Regions from separate parts of the Nonomuraea sp. NPDC003804 genome, predicted to be linked through region 2. Evidence: predicted binding sites of a transcription regulator. Region 2 holds the regulator's gene; each other region holds the start of a gene.
The links. The regulator LexA, encoded in region 2, represses DNA repair genes until DNA is damaged. The targets are predictions, from matches to a motif close to TCGAACANNTGTTCGA.
Positions count from the first base shown of each region.

Region 1 (2,197 bases), on a different contig from region 2:
GATCGAGAGCGGCGCCTCCATCTATTTCAGGGACCCCGACGGCGCCCGACTGGAACTGCTCGCCGACCATCTGGGGGAGATGTACGGCTCGCGCGTGCTGTAGCCGCTACCTCCGTGACGCCCTGCGGGTGCGCGGCGCACCCTCACGGGGTTCGGCCCTCAGACCGGCGTGCCGCTCGGCGCGCTCGGCCTTCTCCTTCTGTACGGCGAGCCGCTGCTGCAGGAGCAGGGCGCGGCGTCGCTCCCGATGTGACCTGGCATCGATTGACGGCTTGGGAGCCGCTTTGGAGGATTTCGCCATACGGTCTGTCCTACCCAGTGCGGGGCGGGTTCCATACTGGGGAGCATGCGTCTGACCGAGTTCTGGAGAAGGATGCGGGCCCACTTCGGCGACGTCTACGCCGAGTCGTGGGCCAGGGACTACGTGCTCGCCCCGCTGGGCGGGCGCACGGTCGAGCAGGCACTGGCCCAGGGCGAGAGCGCCAAGGACGTCTGGCGCGCGGTGTGCCAGGTGGAGAACGTCGACGGCAAGCTGCGCTGACCGCCGGGGAGGAACGGTGCACACCTGCTCGTGCTGTACGGCGGGGCCGCGGCTCGTGGTCTTCACCGGAGGCCCGCTCACGGGAGCGCTCGACCGGGCCGCGGCCGACGGCCTGCGAACACCGTGGCGGGCCTGCGGGCCTCGTTCGTCGGGTGACAGGCGCGTGCGGTGTCCGCCGGGCGGCTCGCGCGTGCCGTAGCGGTGGGGGTCGCTCGGCTGGGTCGCGCGGGCCGTAGAGGTGCGGGTTCTCGGCTTGTGCCGTACCGGTCGGGGGCGCTTCTCCGGCTCGCGCTTGCCGTACCCGGTCCGGGTCACTCGTCGGTCAGGCAGGTGTGGAGCGCCTCCGCCGTACCGGCGGGATCGTCGGCGTGGCCCTGGCCGCCCGGCGACCACAGGAAGACCCACGCGGCGGCGGACGGGGTCGCGAAGATGATGGTCTGACGGCCCGTGCGCGGATGCCACACCCACAGCACCGGGTCGTCGCCGCCGATCATGCGCCCCACGAGCCCGCAGCCGGGGAGCAACGCCGCGAGCGCCTCCAGGTGGGTGCGCCGCTGCCCGGTGTACGTGCTCGTCACGTCGCCGCCTCTCGACCTTTCCAACAGGATCTCCCCAGGTCAGCGGCCATGGCAACCGGCCCGGCGGATTGTCAGGGAATGTCGGCCGGGCACGGTGGGTGGCCGGCGTGTTCGAGGCGCGATCGAACAGCCGTTCGGCTACCATGAGAAGCGCCGGCCACGGTGCCTCGCGCGTCCGGCGGAAAATTGTCGGTCCCACCGCGTAGCTTTCACTCGACCGACCACACCACGACCCTCCCGGGGAGTTCCCATGGCTATCAACGACCGCGAGAAGGCCCTTGAGACTGCCCTCGCACAGATCGAGCGGCAGTTCGGCAAGGGCTCCGTCATGCGCCTCGGCGATGACGCCAGGGCTCCCATCGAGGTTGTCCCGACCGGTTCGATCGCGCTCGACGTCGCGCTCGGCATCGGTGGTTTCCCCCGCGGCCGCATCATCGAGGTCTACGGTCCCGAGTCCAGCGGTAAGACCACGGTGGCGCTGCACGCGGTGGCCAACGCCCAGCGGGCCGGCGGCATCGCCGCGTTCATCGACGCCGAGCACGCCCTCGACCCCGAATACGCCAAGAAGCTCGGCGTCGACACCGACGCGCTGCTCGTCTCCCAGCCCGACACGGGTGAGCAGGCGCTGGAGATCGCCGACATGCTGATCCGCTCGGGCGCCGTCGACATCATCGTCATCGACTCGGTCGCCGCCCTGGTGCCCAAGGCCGAGATCGAGGGCGAGATGGGCGACAGCCACGTCGGTCTCCAGGCCCGTCTGATGTCCCAGGCGCTGCGCAAGGTCGCGGGCGCGCTCAACAGCACCGGCACCACCGCCATCTTCATCAACCAGCTGCGCGAGAAGATCGGTGTCATGTTCGGCTCGCCCGAGACCACGACCGGTGGTAAGGCGCTGAAGTTCTACGCCTCGGTCCGCCTCGACATCCGGCGCATCGAGACGCTCAAGGACGGCACGGAGGCGGTCGGCAACCGCACCCGCGTCAAGGTCGTCAAGAACAAGATGGCGCCGCCCTTCCGCGTCGCCGACTTCGACATCCTGTACGGCGTGGGCATCTCCCGTGAGGGCGGCCTCATCGAC
Region 1 is NZ_JBEXMT010000004.1:156,231-158,427, reverse strand. Features, by position in the region: gene ABZX22_RS06940 (VOC family protein) at 1-103, shown strand, start outside; gene ABZX22_RS06935 (DUF3046 domain-containing protein) at 347-541, shown strand; gene ABZX22_RS06930 (hypothetical protein) at 853-1,143, opposite strand; gene recA (recombinase RecA) at 1,370-2,197, shown strand, end outside.
Region 1: a site for LexA is predicted at 1,242-1,257, ahead of recA (recombinase RecA). Genes of this name have one in related genera too.

Region 2 (2,197 bases):
GTGGCGCGGGTCTCCCGGGACCGCCGTCCATCGCGCCAGGTCGACGCCTGCCCCGAAGCCGCCACCCGCCACGCAGGCCGCCGCCCTTGCCCCTTGACGTGAGCCGCTGCGGCTCGCGCCCGCCACGCGCCACGTCACCACGCCCCGTCCCACCCGACCGGCCGTCACTGCGCCCCGTCCCGCCCGATCGGCCGTCTGCGCGCGTCTTCCGCTCTCGCCTGCCGTTCATTGCCGCCCCCGTATCTGTGCCGTCGTCTGCCGGGCCGGGCGCACCCTCCCGCACACCCGGCCCCGCCACCCCCTGGTCGCGGACGACCCGCAACCGCCCGCCTCCTACCCCGCGTGGTCCCGTGGACCGTCCGCCCGATGCCCCTCGCGACCCGGCAAACCGTCCACCCCCAGCCTCGCGCGGCCCCGCGGGCCGTCCGCCGATCTGCTTGTCCTGGCCTGCCGTACCACGGGGTGGAGGGACCAGTCGGAGGCGCCGGTCTCCTGGTACGGCAGGGCGTCCGCGCTCCTCCCTGGTGATGTCGGCGATGAGGGTGAGTTGCTCGTCTTGGCCGGTCGAATCTGTCGTCGTGGTCGCCCGCACTGATGACCTCCCGCCACCGTCGACCCAAGGAAAAGGTCAAACAAAGATCAGTGAATCGAACACGGTGTCGATCGAACTCCCGTACGATGTTGTACACCACGTCACCGACGATTTCGAGGAAGACTCGAACAATTGTTTGAAGTTGATCTCCATCGGCGGTACGGTCGCTGTGTGCGACATGAAGACCACGGACCGGAAGGGTGGGCCGGTGAGGCAGGCCGCCGGGCGAGGAGGAGAGCATGAGCGAGCCGAATGACGGCAACGGCGTCAGCGACCTTGCGGTCCGCCGTCGCGACTCACTGGGCCTGACGCCCAGGCAACGCAAGATCCTTGAGGTGATTCGCGACTCCGTCCAGCAGCGCGGCTATCCGCCGTCCATGCGTGAGATCGGCGAGGCCGTGCAGCTGACCAGCACGTCCAGCGTGTCTCACCAGCTGACCGCGTTGCAGCGCAAGGGCTACCTGAGGCGTGACCCGCACCGCCCTCGCGCCCTTGAGGTGAGGCTGCCGGGTGAGCCCGTGCTGTGGGTCGACCCCGATGCCAGCGAGGTCGAGTCGCAGGTGAGCAGGCCGACGGCCGCCTACGTTCCCCTGGTCGGTCGCATCGCCGCCGGTGGCCCCATCCTCGCCGAGGAAAGTGTCGAAGACGTCTTCGCGCTGCCCAAGCAGCTCGTCGGCGAGGGCACCCTCTTCCTCCTCCAGGTCGCGGGTGACTCGATGATCGAGGCAGCGATCGCTGACGGCGACTGGGTGGTCGTACGGCAGCAGCCGGTGGCCGAGAGCGGTGACATCGTGGCAGCCATGATCGACGGCGAGGCGACGGTGAAGACGTTCAAGCGCAAGGACGGCCACGTCTGGCTGGTGCCGCACAACGCCAACTACGACCCGATCCCCGGCGACGAGGCCAGCGTCCTCGGCAAGGTCGTCGCAGTTCTGCGCCGCCTCTGACCGCATCTCGCCGCTCGATCGGCCCTCACCTTTCCCGAGGGTCGATCGAGCCGGCGTAGCCCTGGCCGAAAGGACCGGCGCAGCCCTGCCCAGTCCGGACTGCCGTGTCGCCTGCGTGTCCGTCGCTTCCGCACGCCGACGCCCGGAAAGGCTTGTCGCCTGGCTGTACGCCGCCTCCGCATGCCGACGACCACGCGCAGATGCCAGCTCCTACCCGCGAGCTACGCCTTCGGGCGGAACGTCACCCGACCCGCGACCGACGTTACGCACGGAGCAGCGACCCGACCGGCGGCCCACTCGTGCACGTCGGCGGCCGGATGCCGACGGGCCGGGCGGAGCCGTGCCCATTGAGGGGCGCGCGTCCGAACCCCAGCCCACAGTTCGGGGAACGGACTGGCCATCTCTTCACGGTTTAGTGCGGGGCTCTTCGAGGAACCCCGCTACCCGGACTCGGGCGCGAGCTGGTCGCGCAGTACCCTCCGACGCCCGGCGACACCGATGCGTTCAATTTCCGGCAATCCCGGCCCATCGGACATTTCCCGAGCCTGGGTGACACTGATCGGGTGGACGATTTCTTCCCCCCGCCCGCCAAGGACGGCCTGAAATGGGCGAGCGCCGGTCCCGATGTCATCGCCTGCTGGATCGCCGACATGGACTT
Region 2 is NZ_JBEXMT010000028.1:138,407-140,603, reverse strand. Features, by position in the region: gene lexA (transcriptional repressor LexA) at 832-1,539, shown strand; gene ABZX22_RS32900 (aminotransferase class I/II-fold pyridoxal phosphate-dependent enzyme) at 2,103-2,197, shown strand, end outside.

Region 3 (2,197 bases), on a different contig from region 2:
AGCGGGGCGCCGAGCTCGGCTGCGATGATCATGGCCAAGGTGGTCTTGCCCAGCCCCGGCGAGCCGCTCATCAGCACGTGGTCGGGCGGCCGGTTCCGTTTGAGCGCGCTCTCCAGCACCAGCGAGAGCTGCTCGCGCACGCGCGCCTGGCCGATGAAGTCGGCCAGGCGCTTGGGCCGCAGCGCCGCCTCGATCTGCAGCTCGTCGCCCTCGGCGTCGGGCGAGACCAGGTCACGTTCGATGCTCATGCCCTCTCCCCGCCGCCGGGGCGCCCGCTTCCCGCCACCGCCTGCCTCATCGGACGCTCAGCGCCCTGAGCGCCGCCTTGAGCAGCACCGCCACCTGCGGCTGCCGGCCCGCGGCCACCTCGGCGTCGGCCTGCGGACCCACCAGCGCGATCGCCTCGTCGGCGTCCCTGGTGGAGTAGCCGAGGCCGACCAGACCCGAGTGGACCTGCTCGCGCCACAACGGCAGGGCGGCGTCGCCGTTGAGCGCGGCGTTGACCGCCTCCTCGGGCGTGCCGAGCTTGTCCTTCAACTCCAGCACGATGCGCTGGGCGCCCTTCTGGCCGATGCCGGGGATCCGGGTCAGCGCCTTGAGGTCGGCCGAGGCGACCGCGACGCGCAGCGAGTTGGGCGTGTGGACGGCCAGCATGGCCAGGGCCAGCTTCGGGCCCACGCCACTGGCCGTCTGGACGAGCTCGAAGACCGTGCGCTCGTCGTCGGTGGCGAAGCCGTACAGGGTGAGCGACTCCTCCCTGACGACCAGCGAGGTGGCCAGCCGGCCGGGCTCGCCGACCCGCAGGGTGGCCAGCGTGCCGGGTGTGCAGTGCACCAGCACACCCACCCCGCCGACCTCGATCACCGCCGAGTCGGGCGCGACGGCCGCCACGACCCCGGAAACCGACGCGATCACAGCGCACGTCCTCTCGATGCCTTGGCCAGCGCCTCGGCCAGTCTGTTCTGGGTGCCGCCGCGCCACACGTGGCAGATGGCCAGGGCGAGGGCGTCGGCCGCGTCGGCGGGCTTGGGCATCTCCGCCAGCCGCAGCAGCCTGGTGACCATGGTGCCGATCTGCTTCTTGTCGGCGGTGCCGCTGCCGGTGATGGCGGCCTTGACCTCCGAGGGCGTGTGCAGCGCCACCGGCAGGCCGCGCCTGGCGGCGCACAGTACGGCGATGCCCGCCGCCTGCGCGGTGCCCATCACGGTGCGGACGTTGTGCTGGGCGAAGACGCGCTCGACGGCCACCGCGTCGGGCCGCACGTCGTCGAGCCACTGCTCGATGCCGCGCTCGATGCCGACGAGCCTGGCGCCGAGCTCGTCGTCGGCGGAGCTGCGCACCACGCCGACGGCGACGAGCTTGAGCTGCGCGCCCGGGCGGCCCTCGACGGCCCCGAGGCCGCATCTGGTCAGCCCTGGGTCGACGCCCATCACCCGCACGGCCCGCCCTCCATTCGCTGCCGAACATCTGTTCGGCAGCGAACTCTACCCTGGTTGGGCGGGCGGCGCACGGCGAACACGCCTCGCTCCACGGCGCCGCCCCCGGCGGGCGCGGGCCTGCGCCGGACGATCAGAAGTAGTCGATCATGTACGGCGTGCCGGCGAACGCCGCGTCCAGCGCCTCGTCGAACTCCTCCGGGCCGGACAGCAGGCCGGCCGGGCGCAGCGTCGAGGTCGGGATCCCGGCGTACAGCGCCGACAGGCCGTTGACGGTGAAGCGCGGCCCCCGCCCCGTGGCGGTGCCGGCCGTACCGGAGCCGCCGGAGATCTCCAGCCGCCACGTGCCGCTGTTGGCGGGGCGCTCGGGGTCGTCGACCGTGATCACGGCGTGCGCCGAGACCACCGACGGGAAGCCGCGCCTGGCGATCGCCTCGGCCACGTCCACGACGCGGAACATCCACCTCGTCTGCTTGACCTGCTCCTTGGCCCGCTCGCGCACCAGCCACAGCACGGGGTCGTTCGGCGCGACCACGGCGGTGACCTTCTTGGCGATCGAGGAGGAGGTGCCGACCATGGCCCACAGCGCGCGGGCGGTCGCCTCCGAGCCGGCGACGAGGTTGTCGACGGCGATGTCGCCCCCGTCCCATCGGTAGGCGACGAACCCGTCGTCGGCCAGGTAGCGGAAGTCGTCATCCTCGTCGAGGTAGCGCCGCCAGGCGGCCTCGTCCCAGCAGATGGGCCCGCTGGCGCGGTTGGCG
Region 3 is NZ_JBEXMT010000016.1:57,014-59,210, forward strand. Features, by position in the region: gene ruvB (Holliday junction branch migration DNA helicase RuvB) at 1-248, opposite strand, end outside; gene ruvA (Holliday junction branch migration protein RuvA) at 295-915, opposite strand; gene ruvC (crossover junction endodeoxyribonuclease RuvC) at 912-1,439, opposite strand; gene ABZX22_RS22410 (GNAT family N-acetyltransferase) at 1,570-2,197, opposite strand, start outside.
Region 3: a site for LexA is predicted at 1,460-1,475, ahead of ruvC (crossover junction endodeoxyribonuclease RuvC). Genes of this name have one in related genera too.

Region 4 (2,197 bases), on a different contig from region 2:
CGGAGCGCGGTCTCGCCCCTGTCGAGGCTCGGGGCGACCAGCTCCACCCACTCCGGGTCGAGAACCTCCTCCGGCTGTTCGACCGAGTCGACGCCGAGGCCCGTCTCGACCAGGACGAGACCGTGGGCGTCCGTCTCGACCAGCAGGGCGTGGCTGACGGCGGGGGCGGGGGCGAGCCCGTCGCAGGTGGGTTCGACGGTGCGCATGGAGGCAAGGTTCAGATGGTGAACTTTCGTCATGCCCCTAGACTGCGACTTGAAGCGCAGTTCAAGTCAAGGGGTGCGAAGAATGCTGCTCGACATCGGCGAGGTGGCCCAGCGGTCGGGGCTGGCGGCCTCGGCGCTGCGGTTCTACGAGCGCAAGGGGCTCATCAGGGCGACCGGGCGCAACGGGCTTAGGCGCGCGTACGAGCCGGACACGCTCCACCGGCTGGCGTTGATCGCCTGCGCGAGGAGCGCGGGGTTCTCCCTGGGCGAGATCGGCCGGTTGCTGGACGCCAAGCCGTCCGACGAGGCACTGCGCGACCGGATCGCCGAGAAGGCGCGCGAACTGGACGACCGGATCGCGCAGCTCACCCGGATGCGTAACAGCCTGCGCCACGCGGCCTCGTGCACGCACGACCCGCTCGTCGCCTGCCCTGAGTTCAAGCAGATGGTGCGCGGGACCGGATGACGCTCAGCGCCTCATGACACCGGAGACCACTGTGTGCGGGAGGACGAGCGCACGGAGAGCGGGAGCGGGCGTGAACGCGTGGGGTGGAAGGGGGAGGTCCGGCTCGCGGAGGGATCGAGCCGGACGGCCGGCTGGGCGTTCATCCTCCCACCGACGAGAATGACGCGACCAGCCGCGACTGAGACCGGGTGTGCGGCCCTCAGCCCGCCAGCGGGACGCTGACGGGAAGGGCGGGCTGCCCGGCGACGCCGAGGATCTCCTCGACCATGGACACGAACGTCTCGGCCTCGGCCAGGAGCTCGTCGGCGTCGGCGAGGGTCACGCCGCGCACCATGCCCGCCTCCGCGGCCGCGCGCTTGGCGGCGCTGACGGAGAAGTAGGCGGCCCACTCGGCGAGCCTGGGCTCAACCTCGGGCAACAGCTCCCAGGCACTGCGCAGCCGGCGCCTGCGCCCTTCCATCGGACGGGGCCGGGCGGCCAGGATCGCCGCCGCCGCGCGCAGAGCGGCGAGGTGGGCGGCGACGTAGCGGGTGGCGGGGGTACGGGCCGTCACGGCGTCGGCCAAGCAGGTGCGTGACTCGGTGAGGTGCGCCCTGACTGCGGGCGACAGTCGGGGCCCGTGCGTGTCGCTGAGCCTTGTCGTCATGCCAGCCTCCTTTGAGGGGTCGTGGCGGCTCCCGGCGTCTCCGTCGGTGGAGCCAACACTCGCAGACGCCACCGACATTTCCGCCGGGCGACCGGACGAGGAGCTTCCCCTCTCCCCGTCCGGTCAAGGCGCGCCCGCTCGTCTCCGCCGACGACGAGCCTTTCGCCCGTGGAACCCGACCGCGGGCCCCGCATGGGGGTGGCGGGAGCCCGCGACCAGGTTCTTCGACGCGAGCCGCGAGTCTCACGTCACTCCGTCGAACATAATTTCGATGACCTTGAATGTCAACCGATTGGCGAACACAGGTTCGATCATGGGGCCTGACCTGCGGGGCGAGCGCGACACGCGGAGCGATCGGAACACCGGGCGATGCCGCACGAGGACCGCCAAGAGGCCCCTGAGGGACGCGAAGAGATCGCTGGAGGCGCGCCAAGAGGCCGGGAGGGATCGTCGAGAGATCGCCGAAGGTACGCCAAGAGGCCCCGGAGGCGACCGCCAAGAGATCGCTGGAGGCACGCCAAGAGGCCGGGAGGGATCGTCGGGAGATCGCTGGAAGTACGCCAAGAGGCCGCTGGAGGGGCCGCCGAGAGACGCGGGCGATGCCGCCCGAGGACTCCTGCGCCTCGGCACGGCGGCGCCACCACCTGCGGGTCTCCGCGCATCGCCGCGGCGATGGCACCACCTATGGGACTTCCCCACATCGGTGCGGCGATGACGTCGAAGGGCTCCTCGGGTCGCCGGTACGACGGCGCCCACAGGGCGATGACCGGTCGGCGCGACGAACTCGCGAAGGGCGCCCACAGATCGGCGCGATGGCCGAGGGCGCCCTCGGACCGGCGCCATGAGGACCGAAGGCCGCCTACGGATCGACGCGGGTGA
Region 4 is NZ_JBEXMT010000012.1:48,603-50,799, reverse strand. Features, by position in the region: gene ABZX22_RS18265 (MBL fold metallo-hydrolase) at 1-206, opposite strand, end outside; gene ABZX22_RS18260 (MerR family transcriptional regulator) at 289-672, shown strand; gene ABZX22_RS18255 (SAV_6107 family HEPN domain-containing protein) at 872-1,318, opposite strand; gene ABZX22_RS18250 (ferredoxin) at 2,178-2,197, opposite strand, start outside.
Region 4: a site for LexA is predicted at 1,575-1,590, ahead of ABZX22_RS18255 (SAV_6107 family HEPN domain-containing protein). Genes of this name have one in related genera too.